Regions from separate parts of the Thermosyntropha tengcongensis genome, predicted to be linked through region 2. Evidence: riboswitches for the same ligand, from Rfam matches in the RefSeq annotation. Region 2 holds a riboswitch; the other holds the start of a gene.
The links. A riboswitch is a leader RNA that binds a small molecule or an ion and turns the genes downstream of it on or off. The one in region 2 is predicted to bind cobalamin.
Positions count from the first base shown of each region.

Region 1: linked by a shared signal. The riboswitch ahead of ACZ42E_RS01925 (prenyltransferase/squalene oxidase repeat-containing protein) and the one ahead of ACZ42E_RS11160 (energy-coupling factor ABC transporter permease) in region 2 are both predicted to bind cobalamin.

Region 1 is NZ_AP042437.1:406,930-413,292, reverse strand. Features, by position in the region: gene ACZ42E_RS01930 (S-layer homology domain-containing protein) at 1-1,381, opposite strand, end outside; gene ACZ42E_RS01925 (prenyltransferase/squalene oxidase repeat-containing protein) at 1,398-2,702, opposite strand; cobalamin riboswitch at 2,828-3,042, opposite strand; gene ACZ42E_RS01920 (nucleobase:cation symporter-2 family protein) at 3,223-4,548, opposite strand; rRNA gene rrf (5S ribosomal RNA) at 4,910-5,024, opposite strand; rRNA gene ACZ42E_RS01910 (23S ribosomal RNA) at 5,085-6,363, opposite strand, start outside.
Region 2 is NZ_AP042437.1:2,279,407-2,285,769, reverse strand. Features, by position in the region: gene cbiD (cobalt-precorrin-5B (C(1))-methyltransferase CbiD) at 1-915, opposite strand, end outside; gene ACZ42E_RS11175 (energy-coupling factor ABC transporter ATP-binding protein) at 902-1,783, opposite strand; gene cbiQ (cobalt ECF transporter T component CbiQ) at 1,831-2,598, opposite strand; gene ACZ42E_RS11165 (energy-coupling factor ABC transporter substrate-binding protein) at 2,588-2,881, opposite strand; gene ACZ42E_RS11160 (energy-coupling factor ABC transporter permease) at 2,868-3,554, opposite strand; cobalamin riboswitch at 3,682-3,864, opposite strand; gene cobO (cob(I)yrinic acid a,c-diamide adenosyltransferase) at 3,968-4,489, opposite strand; gene ACZ42E_RS11150 (sigma-54 interaction domain-containing protein) at 4,617-6,101, opposite strand.

The DNA.
Region 1 (6,363 bases), 450 kb from region 2:
CAAACCTGTTTTCCCCGGTTCCTTTTATTATTCCGGAAGCAGCCAGGCTGTAGATGGCTTCTTCAGCCCAGGCCAGATTTTTGTCCACATCGGCAAACTGGCAAACAGCTTCCTTTTTCTCCTCACTTTTAGCTTCCTCCATTTTCTCCACTACCGCAAATTTGGTAAAATGTTCGGTCCTGAAAAAAGCTACCCCTTCCTCAGCATCGATAAGGCCCGGCAGAGTCTTCCAGGTTTTCTCCTTTTCATCATAAAAGGCTGAAACCAGTTTATCCAGCCTGTCTTCAGGGAAAACAGGCATTTTTATCATTATGGTAACCGGTTTCAAAAACTTAATGCCCTCCGGCCCAAAATCATAAACCCCGGAAGCCAGACGGTACCCTTTAGCTTCGGGATAAGCATCTTTTCTTATTTCTCTTATGGTAAACCTAAGGCTCCGGTTTACCGCGTCAGCAGGAACTATAAGAACTGCTTCCTTATCCCCCAGGACGCCTCCTTTCTCGTCCAGCCTTCCTTCTGCTTCCACCAGATTAGCTTCCAGCTCCTTTTTTATCTCTTCAGCCTTCTTGGCATCCATTCGCTTATCCAGATTTAAAACCAGGTTTTTATCCCCTATTTCCCTAATTTTCTCCTCATATCTGTTTTTTAGCTCTTCCTTAACCGGCAAAACCAGAATAGCATCTTTCGGTTTTTCAAAACCTGTTGCATCCGGATCCCTGGTATAATCCAGGGTATAAACCCATTCTACCCGGTCCCCTTTTCGCAAAACATAATCTGCCGCTGATATTAGCGGATAAACCCCGTTAACCCGGTATTTCCATCCGCTCCTCGGATAACCCGGCTTTTTATGGGCAAGGCCGTTAATGCTCTTCACATAGCCGCCTTCCACTTCCAGGCTTATACCGGTTGCCATAGCTGCCCTTCTCAAAAATGACAGTACAGTATCCCCATCCATAAGGGGGAAATCCCCGCTTATGACAGTTCTGCCATTATCGTCTGTTATGCTGAGGTAGGCCCGGTTTTCTACCTCCTGCCCGCTTCCCCCGCCAGGGGAAGAAGGGCTGTCAGTTACGGTTATGCTGGCAATGACTGTCGTTGTTCCTCCTCCCAGATAAGCCCGGTAACTGCCCGCAGGCAGGATAATGCGGAAACTGTAGCTTCCGCTGGCATCGCTCAAGGTTTGCCCTATATAAGCCTTCTTGCTCCCATCCGCCTTTTCTACCACCAGGCTTACCCCGCTCAAAGGGGAAGCGTCATTTCCGCTTATGACAACCGTATTTCCACTTACACTGGCCTCTGCCCCCCACGCCGGCAGGACAAGGCTTAAACAGAGGAAAAGGGAGATAAGAAAAGCTAAAAATTTATATTTGCCTCTTTTCATCCCTCAACTCCCCCTTTTAGCTGTTTACCTTAAACACTACCGGCTTTGCAAGCGGAGTTCTGTTCTGCCAGTTGTCCCACACCATAATCCTTGCCTCATAGGTTCCGTTTTCTATAATGCTCATGCCGCCGCTTATGCTTTCACTCTGGCCGGCAGCTACATTTTTGGCCAGAGAGGTGTAATACACCATCTTTTCCGGCTTGTCTTTTTCTACCCTGTAAAGCCCTGCCACCGTCAGGGTTTCCTTATCCTGTCCTTCCGGATTATTTATCCTCATAGAAAAGCTCCAGTCAGTTCCCGCATTTGGAGAAGAAGGCACAGTAATGCTTATATATAATCTCTCCAATGGGGGAAGAGAATTATTATACTTGGAAACATAACCTCCGTTTACCTTCTTTAAGTCAGCCAGGGCAAGAAGCGCACTGCGGGTAGACATAGTGTTTGCCTCACCAGGCTTCCAGGGAGCATAAAAAGCTCCATTTTCCAGCTGATATTTGAGCAGGGCATCCACCATAGTCTTGTTATCCTTTTTCCATTCATCTCCCTGCGGATCTATGCCCAGGGCTACCAGAGCTTCAATGACTGCCGCAATAGAATCCGGGGATTCGCTCTGGACTTCTTCTCCATTCCAGATATAAAACCCAAAACCAGCTTTATCATTCTGCTTGTTCTTTAAAAACTCCAATGCCCTGTTTATCGTTTCATTTACATTTCCGTCATTCTTATACGGTGCCAGGGCTACAAGGGCATGCGCGGTCGAGTCAATATCTACCCCCCAGCCGCTTTCGTCAAACCCGCCGGCATAAGGGTCACCCTCCGGCTTCTGTTTGGAACATATATAATTTACCGCCCCGGTTTCATTAAAAGAAACACTTATTCCATTTTTCTTTGCCAAATTAAGGGCAATTACTGCCCAGATAGTCTGGTTCAGGGTATCTTCATTGTCAGTTGAGCTGAAATATCCGCCTGCTTTCTGCATACTCTGCAGGGTACCTACATAGCCTGCCACATCTTCACCCCTGGCCAGTCCGCCTATGATTAAGCGGGCATAATCCGAAGGCTTTTGCGGATTTTGCGGGCTTAAAAGAGCTATCTCCAGATTTCCCGCTTTTCTAAGCCCCAAAGCCGCCCAGTCTCCATCACCTTCGCCAAAAGCCGCAATATTGCTGTTAACATAAAGGCAGGCCTTCGTAAGCGCCTCATTTATATCGTCATCGCTTGCTGCCTTTACCGGCAGGACATAAGAAAAACCCAGAATAAGCTGCCATAAAATAAGCACCACCAGTATCGAATAAAACCTGCATACCGACCTTTTTTTCATTTTTCCTAACCTCCCTGTTTAATGCTTGCCAAAAATAAAAAAACGCCCGACTAACTGGTCAGACGCAGGTCAGGTGGCTTTTTTCGCACCATCCTTTTCTCCTCCCTTCTTATCCCCAGAAGTCAGATTTTTTCGCCCTGCTGGCAGGTCTCCTGGCTTAAGGTCATCCTACTCCCGGCTCCTTCCCATATACACCCCCGGCTCCTGCCAAAGCATGTATACAGTGGATTTGATGCCGGTTTCGTCCCTAACACAGTAGGGGGAACTGCAGCGGATTCTCACCGCTTTCCCTTTTAAAACAGCCGCATAAACGGCTGTTACCAGCAAAGCCTATTCATTTTTAAAGCTAGAAGATATTTTAAAGCAAAAATATGCTAATAGCAAGGATATCAAAAACCTTTTCAAATGAAACAGATGAAACAGGGGACGGTTCTTTGTTTCACTAAAGTGAAACAAAGAACCGTCCCCTGTCAAAAAAAATCCCCCATTAAGGGAGATTTAAAATCAATTTCTATTCAATCTATGCATCATATTCCCTGTCTCTTGGTAAAAGCAGATTAAGTACCACAGCCGTAATAGCACCGGTAACAATACCAGAAGAGAGAAGAATCTGCAGTGCTTCCGGCAGATGGGATAAAATATCCGGTCTAAAGGTTACTCCTAAACCGAGTCCAAAAGATACAGCAATGATAATAAGGTTTCTTCTGGTCAAATTTTCCTGTCTCATTATATTAAGACCAGCACCGGCAATCATTCCAAACATGATTATTCCTGCTCCACCTAAAACCGGATTGGGCATAATAGCAATTAAAGCTCCCAGTTTTGGGAAAAGCCCCATCAGCATAAGGATTATACCTGCCAGCATAACTACATAGCGGCTGGCCACACCGGTGAGAGAAACTACCCCGATATTCTGGCTAAAGGTAGTAGTAGCACCAGAGTTGAAAATTCCAGCAATTCCAGCACCAACCCCGTCACAGAGGATACCAGCTGCCAGCTCATCATCATTTAGTTTTTTGCCCGAAGCTTCACCCAAAGCCAGCAGGTCTCCGATACTTTCAATCGCCGAAACCACATAAGCTACAGCAAAAGGTAAAATAGCTGCCCAGCTAAAATGGAAACCATACTTCAAAGGAACCGGAACGGAAAACCAGGCAGCCTGGACAACCGGTGTAAAATCAAGTTTGCCCATAAAGAAGGCTACAATATAACCAAAGATTATTCCCAAAAGAATAGCCGAGGCACTTATCATACCTTTCCCAAACTGGTTTAAAAGAATTACCACAATCATTACTAAAATTGCCAACGCCAGGTTGGAAAGGCTTCCGTAGTCAGGAGCACCCACGCCACCTGCAGCCCAGTCAATACTTACAGCAATAAGGGTTAATCCGATCAAAGATACTACAGAACCAGTAACAATAGGAGGGAACAATTTTCTAAGCTGAGGAATAAAGCGGCTTAAAATAATCTCAGTAAGAGAGGCAACTATAGTAGCAGTATATATGCCACCCAATCCTAATTTACTTCCCACAGCAATAGAAGGACCAACAAATCCGAAGTTAGTTCCCATAACACAAGGCATTTTAGCTCCCACAGGCCCTACTCCGCGGGATTGAATAAAGGTAACCAGTCCGGAAGCAAAAAGTGCACAGCTCACTATAAATGCTAAATCCTGAATAGGAACTTTTAAAACACCGCCAACTACCAGAGGAACAGCAACAACACCAGCAAAAGCAGCCAAGATGTGCTGAATAGCTAAAGGAATGGCCACTGCTAGAGAAGGTTTGTCCTCGATGTGAAAACGAATTTCCGGATTCACTTCACGGCTTACAGTTTCTACTGACATCAAAACCCTCCTTATTGTTTAGTACAGTGCATTGTTTAGTACGACCAAACAAGAAAATAGCCAGTAAAATTTTCTAAATCTTTACCTTTTCCGCCACCTCCTTTAGCCAACTGCAACCTTATGCCGTCCCTCCTTCTAAAAAATTTTTAATTTACATATAATCCTGTCTTATATCCATGCAATGACCATGCCAATATAGGAAACCTAATAATACTTATATTTTGTCGAAAAGTGCGAAAAAAATACCCTGAAAATATTTCCTACAAAGAAAAAAATTCACCTGAAACAGGGGACGGTTCTCTGTTTCATTTTGAAACAGAGAACCGTCCCCTGTTTCAGAGATGTTTCAGAAAAAAATAAATCCTGGCAACGACCTACTCTCCCACAGCTTCAGCTGCAGTACCATCGGCGCTGGAGGGCTTAACTTCCGTGTTCGGGATGGGTACGGGTGTTTCCCCTCCGCTATCGTCACCAGGAATTCTTCTTCCCTGAATCCCTCAAAACTGCAGATAGCGCTTTCATCACCTCAAGGCTCCTAGGTCAAGACCTCGATCTATTAGTACCGGTCGGCTTAATACATCGCTGTACTTACACCCCCGGCCTATCTACCACCTAGACTCGATGGGATCTTACCTCCTTACCGGAGTGGGAGAACTCATCTTGGGGTTGGCTTCGCGCTTAGATGCTTTCAGCGCTTATCCATTCCAGACATAGCTACCCAGCTGTGCCCCTGGCGAGACAACTGGTACACCAGCGGTCTGTCCATCCCGGTCCTCTCGTACTAGGGACAGCTCCCCTCAATTCTCCTGCGCCTGCGATGGATAGGGACCGAACTGTCTCACGACGTTCTGAACCCAGCTCACGTACCACTTTAATGGGCGAACAGCCCAACCCTTGGGACCTTCTCCAGCCCCAGGATGTGATGAGCCGACATCGAGGTGCCAAACCTCCCCGTCGATGTGAACTCTTGGGGGAGATAAGCCTGTTATCCCCGGGGTAGCTTTTATCCGATGAGCGACGGCCCTTCCACTCGGTACCGCCGGATCACTAAGCCCGACTTTCGTCCCTGCTCGAAATGTCTCTCTCGCAGTCAAGCTCCCTTCTGCCTTTACACTCTTCGCGCGATTTCCATCCGCGCTGAGGGAACCTTTGGGCGCCTCCGTTACCCTTTAGGAGGCGACCGCCCCAGTCAAACTGCCCACCTGACACTGTCCCTGCACCAGATTATGGTGCCAGGTTAGAACCCCAGTAATCCAAGAGTGGTATCCCACCAGCGGCTCCAGCAGACCTGGCGACCTGCTTTCTCTGCCTCCCACCTATCCTGTACATGGACTACCAAGATCCAATGTCAAGCTGCAGTAAAGCTCCACGGGGTCTTTCTGTCCTATCGCAGGTAATCGGCATCTTCACCGATACTACAATTTCACCGAGCCCCTCGTCGAGACAGTGCCCAGATCGTTACGCCTTTCGTGCGGGTCTGAACTTACCAGACAAGGAATTTCGCTACCTTAGGACCGTTATAGTTACGGCCGCCGTTCACTGGGGCTTCGGTTCAGAGCTTCGCCCTCTCGAGCTAACCCTTCCCCTTAACCTTCCAGCACCGGGCAGGCGTCAGCCTCTATACTTCATCTTTCGATTTCGCAGAGACCTGTGTTTTTGGTAAACAGTCGCCTGGGCCTATTCTCTGCGGCTCTCTCACGCTCGCTAACGTCTGCTAGCTCACGCTACCAGAGCACCCCTTCTCCCGAAGTTACGGGGTCATTTTGCCGAGTTCCTTAACGAGGGTTCTCTCGCGCGCCTTAGGATTCTCTCCTC
Region 2 (6,363 bases):
CAAAATTTCCCTTATCTTTTCCGCTTTAAGCCCCGCAGCCCCCGCATAAGCAGCCAGCACTTCCAATCTGGCATCAGCTACCTTGCTGTGGGTATTAAATATACCTCCCGCCAGTTTTATGAGCTTGCCTATATGTCCCACAAAAATCACTTCACTCATACCTAAGCGTGCGGACTCCAAAAGCATAAAGCCTACATAATTACTGCAAACAATAACCCTGGCTTCATTTATTCCCAGCTTTTCCTGCGCCCATCTGCTGCCCTGCCTGCCTGGAACCATTACTATACTTTCATATCCTTCATCTGCGGCCTGAACAAGGGGTATAACAAGCGCTTTCTTAAACGCATCGTCTGACATCGGTTCCACAATCCCTGTTGTCCCCAGTATAGAAATCCCCCCCACCACCCCTACCTTGGGATTCATTGTTTTCTGGGCAATTTTATCCCCTCCAGGCACAGATATTACCACCTTAAAATTTACCTTGTTTCCAGCGATTTCCCTAACTGATTCCTCTATCATCAGCCTGGGGACCTTATTGATAGCTGCTTCTCCGACTTTCAGCCCCAGGCCAGGTTTAGTTACCTTTCCTACTCCTTCCCCTCCTTCGATTACAAAGCCCTCCTCATTCGGACAGACAGCAGCCCATATCGTTATGCCATCTGTTACATCCGGGTCATCCCCCGCATCCTTGACTACTGCACAGGCTGCAACATCTTTTTTGACCCATCCTTCCTTAACTGTTACCGTAACCTTTTGCCCTCCTGGCAGCTGCACAGTCACTTTTTCGGGAACCTCTCCGGTAATAAAAGCTTTTGTCGCTGCCTTTGCTGCAGCTGCTGCACAGGTTCCAGTTGTCAACCCTCTTTTCCATAATCTTCCATCATGGGCTTTAAACCAAAATTCACGCCCATCCAAAACTTTTAAAACACCTCTCTTTCGAAACTTCACTTATACCCATCATAGAAGCGAGCTCTTCCATATTTCTTGGCACTCTCATGCTTTCCAAAAAAAGGCCTTTTTCTTTAAGCAGCAAAAAAAATCTGACCACATGCGGGAAACCTAGCTCAGCCTTAGCAAGCAACTCAGGATATTTGGAAAGTTCTGCAAAGTCGCCTTCCCATATTTTTTCGCCTTTATTGATCAATATAAAATAGTCAGCCCATGACCAAGCCAAATCTATATCATGAGTAGACATAACAATCGTAGTACCTTCAGCTACCAGGCATTCTAAAGCCTCAAAAAAAGAAGTGGCTCCTTTGTGATCAAGGCCTGCTGTAGGCTCATCCAGCAAAATCACTTCCGGCTTCATCGCCAGCACCCCCGCTAAAGCCACCCGCTGTTTTTGGCCAAAACTAAGCTCATGAACTACTTGTTCTCGCATTCCCAGCATGCCTACTGCTGACAAAGCCTCCTCCACCCTCTCCCTTACCTTACCCGGCGAAAATCCTAAATTAGTTGGCCCATAAGCTACATCCTGGGCAACCAGCGGACATATGAGATTAACATCCGGATTCTGCATAACTATTCCCACTTTTGTTCTGAACTCTTTTAGCTCATTGCGGGAAAAGCCAATTTTCTTCCCTTTAAAAAATACTTCCCCTTCCTGCGGTTTTAGCAAACCACACATGACATAGAGCAAAGTTGTCTTACCCGCCCCATTGGGCCCCAGTATGACAATCTTCTTGCCTTTTGGAAGGTCAAGAGTAATTTTTGAGATCACATATTCCCTGTCATATTTAAAGCCTACTCCTCTTAAACCCATTATTGCCCAATCATTATTCATCGATATCCTTCCCCTATAACATGTAAAAATCAATTTGGTACAAGCTATTACACGCCTCCTAACACCTTGCTGAGCACAACAACAAGAGCCCCTGACCCCCATATGGCTGCCAAGCGAAAAAAATTCAACGGTTGATAAAGCTCAACCACAGGTATCTTGGCCTCTACCCCCCGAGCCTCAACTACTGTCTTCATTTCCTGATAGCGCGCCATACTGGCCCTAAACAGCCCAAAAACAAGCAAAACTACTGACCTTAAGGACTGCCTAAAGCCCACATATCCTAAACGAAGGTACTCAGCCCTAACTATCCTTTCTCCCACTTCCAACAAAATCGCGATAATTCTATAGCTAATGTAAATTATTTCGCAAAGTATCCCTTTAGCACCTATCCCTTGAAAAGCAGAAACTAATTCTAAAACAGGCGTGCTGAGTGCCAAAAAAGTTAACGCTCCTATCATTATCATTGTTCTAATCCCTACTTCTGAGGCAGCACGCAGGCTGTAAGATGTTATCCCCCAATTTGTCATGCCTATTTTAAAGCTTAACAAACAAGTATCAGCGGGATTAAAAACAAGCGCGATGCCTACCAGGCTAAAAACCAAAAACCCTGCTGGCAGTATGTAAATTTTCAGGTAATCAGATAACCTCACCCCTCCTTTTATCGTCAGGAAAAATACTATAAGCCACAGCACAAACTGCAGAATAAGCTGAGATAAATAAAAGCACAAGATCATAACAACCAATGCCAGGCTTAATTTTTCTAAGGGATGATAGTCCCGCCAGTAACTTTTCCAGGCATAGCTTTCAATCAGCATCTCTATTTCCTCTCACCTTATATCCCACATAATAGCCAATCACGCCTGCTCCTAAAGCTGCCTGCAGAGCAAACAAAAGGCTCTCAATTTCCCCGCTGGGAGGCTCAAACAGCGGTTCAAACCAGACCTCATAATTAGGCGCTACTTCTCCCACTACCTCTTCAGCCTTAGAATCAGCGCCTCCAAAAACTTCCTCCCCATTGCTATTAACTAGCCATAAAGGCACAATACATATTAAAACTATCAGCACCAAAATCAATGCTTTCGTTTTAAGCGACAACATCACCCTTTTCCCCCTCTGCCAGTACTCCAATCAAAGAAAGCTCCTCACGGCCATATTTAATCAGCATATCAAAAACTAAAACACTTACAAACCCTTCCACCACCGCTAACGGGATCTGAGTCACGGCAAATATCGAGCCAAATTTAGCAAATGAAGCCCATAAACCTCCTACTGGATCAGGGAAAGCCAAGGCCAGCTGCATAGAAGTGACAACATAGGTAAACAAATCTCCCAAGCATGCTGCTAAAAACACATTTACTGTCCAGGGCAAGCGCAATTTCTGCCCCGCCTTGTAAACAAGATAAGCCACCACAGGCCCAGCAATCGCCATAGAAAAGGTGTTAGCCCCCAAAGTAGTCAACCCCCCATGCGCTAGCAGCAAAGCCTGAAAAACAAGAACTATCAATCCTAGTACCGCGACAACTGAAGGCCCAAATAGTATAGTAGCCAGCCCAGTGCCTGTAGGATGCGAGCAGCTCCCTGTTACAGAAGGCAATTTAAGGGCAGAAAGCACAAAGATAAAAGCTGCCCCAAAACCCACTAACATCTTAGTTTCTGGATATTCCTGAACCATCTTTTTTATCTTGCTCGCTCCATAAGCCACGACGGGCGCAGCTGCTGCAGCCCATAAGGCACAATGTTCAGAAGGCAAAAAACCTTCCATAATATGCATGATAAACAACCTCCCCTATATTTTTAAAACTCGCGAAAAATAATATGCCTCCGACTCAGCCAGCGAGACGGAGGCACCTTACAGGCACAAATATCCCCACCTCCCTTTTACCCGTCCTCGCAGGCCTTAAAGGGTACAGCAACTGGCAGGTCTCCTGGCTCGGGTTCATCGAATCACGCACCTTCCCAGGAATCCCCAGTGGCATTCTACGCAATCCATCCCCCTCACAGTGGCGGGACCGCACCGGATTTTCACCGGTTTCCCTTTTAAGCCCAGCACAAAACTGGGCACCAGTTGCCTTACTCAATTAAAATCAAACTATATTTTACAACCTAAAAATTTTTTATACAAAAATATTATACCTAATTATTGAGCAAGAGTAAAAAATTATGATGCATAAAATTAAAATCTTATCAATATTCTATACCTGGTTGAGAAGTTATCCCCTGTTTATAATGATGTTTTACCTCCATAACTTCACTTACCATATCCGCCCTTTCAATAATCCCAGGCGGAGCGTAACGTCCTGTTAGAACCATTGTAACATGTTCAGGTTTTAGGTCTATAAGCTCCAGGACATCACTTTCTTTTAAAAGACCAAAACTTACAGCCACATTTATTTCATCTAAAATAACTAGTTCATAGCTGCCATCTTTTAAAATCTCTCTAGCCAGTTCCAAGCCTTTTTCCGCCAACTCCACATCTTCACGACGCGGTGTCCCTTTTCTCACAAAAGAAGACATCCCTCTCTGAACCAATGTAAAATTGGGAAAAAAACGAGCAGCTTGAATCTCTCCGTACTCCCCTCCACCTTTCATAAACTGAATCATGTACACTTTTTTACCATGCCCCAAACACCTAAAAGCCAGCCCTAACGCCGCAGTAGTTTTGCCCTTCCCATTTCCTGTATATACCATCACCAACCCTTTTTTCACCCAGGTTCCTCCTTCTTGGTCTTTATTTATACCTTTATGCAAAATCCATACCACCTTTCAGACCAAGAAGCAGCTTTATTTTTCCCACCTGCTCTTCGATATTTTGCCCGATTATAGTCACCACCTGCTAATTTTTTAGCATTTCTTGCGACATATCCTCCATTTCAATCCCTAGTATTTTCATTTTATATTGGAGAGTCTGCCGTGGTATGCCTAGCATTTTGGCAGCTTTGCTCACAGTGCCATGCGCTTTTTTCAACGCCCTGCGTATAAGCTCTGCTTCCATAGCCTGCAAAAAACTTCGCAAATCCTGATCCCAATCTATCTCTTCAAGATTTATTTCTTTATCGCTTATTTCGTAAGCATTCTTTAGAATATATTCTGGCAAATCTTGCAGCTGAATAAATTTTCCGTCGCAGAAATTAGCCGCGTATTCTATGACTCCCCGCAGCTCCCTTATATTCCCCGGCCACTGATAATTCATCAATACTCCCTCAACCTCACGGCTTATCCCTTGGATATCCTTGCCCAGCTGACGATTAAACTGGCTAATAAAAGACTTTACCAAAAGCGGTATGTCCTCCATCCTTTCCCGGAGAGGGGGCAACCTCAAGCTCATAACATTAAGCCGATAAAATAGATCCGGCCTTAGCAGCTTTTTCTCCAGCGCTTCCTGAGGTTCCACATTGGTAGCGCTCATAACACGCACATCCACCTTTCTCACCTTATTATCACCTATGCGCCGCACATAGCCTTCCTGCAAAAAACGTAACAGTTTAGCCTGCAGATCAAAGCGCAGACAAGTAATCTCATCTAAAAACAACGTCCCGCCATCAGCCAATTCAACAAGGCCTGGCCTATTTTCCGCTCCTGTAAAACTTCCTTTCACCGTGCCAAACAAAATAGCTTCCATGAGATTTTCTGGCAAAGCGGCACAATTTTGAGCAATAAAAGGTCCTTTCCGTCGTGGGCTAGCATTGTGGATTGCCTGGACTAACAACTCTTTTCCCGTTCCAGTTTCCCCATAGACAAAAATAGGGAAATTGCCGCGCGCCGCTTTTAGCATCTTTTCTTTTATTTCTTTTATCGTCATTGATTCGCCTATAATATCATCAAAAGTATAATATGCCTCTTCATTTACGGATAAATTTTTATCCAGTTTTCGATATGCTTTAACTTCCTCACGAAGGCCAATGACTTTTTCCATCAAATCTTTTATTTCCGAAAGATCTTTTGATATATCAACAGCCCCCCGTATTTCCCCATCAATAATTACGGGAATGGTGCTGGTATAGAGATAAAACTTGCGCCCATGCAAATTCATTATCTCCTGTTCCTGCTTAAGGCTAGGCTTACCAGTACGCAAAACTTTCAATATGGTGCTTCCTTCTTCTGACAACGAGGGGAACATCTCTAGAACATGCTTGCCAATGGCATCCTCCTGCGCTATCCCATCAATGCGCGAAGCTGCTTCATTATAGTATATGGTGTACCCATCACGATCTGTAACCTGAATCCCCCAGTCCAGGTTCTCTAAAATAATTTCAAGCACTTTGCGGTAAAACGCTTCTGTCGGCTGGCCTGCATCCCCTTTTTGATCTTCTCTAGACATTAAGACACCCCCATAGTTTAAAACAGTTATGCCACTGTGACTGTTTATAAAAACTCACAGGAGCTCTGCTGTTTGTAAGTTTAAAAAACGTTTTCCCTCCATAAACAGCAGAACCTATGAAAACATTTTTGTCACTTTTAACTTTTCCTCTCTCCACCACAATTCCTCAGCAAATTATCCTAAAAAGATTCAAAAAAGCCCATTCGAGATTTTACCAAAACCATATAAATCCTTGCATTTAAAACTGAAATAAAGAATTAAG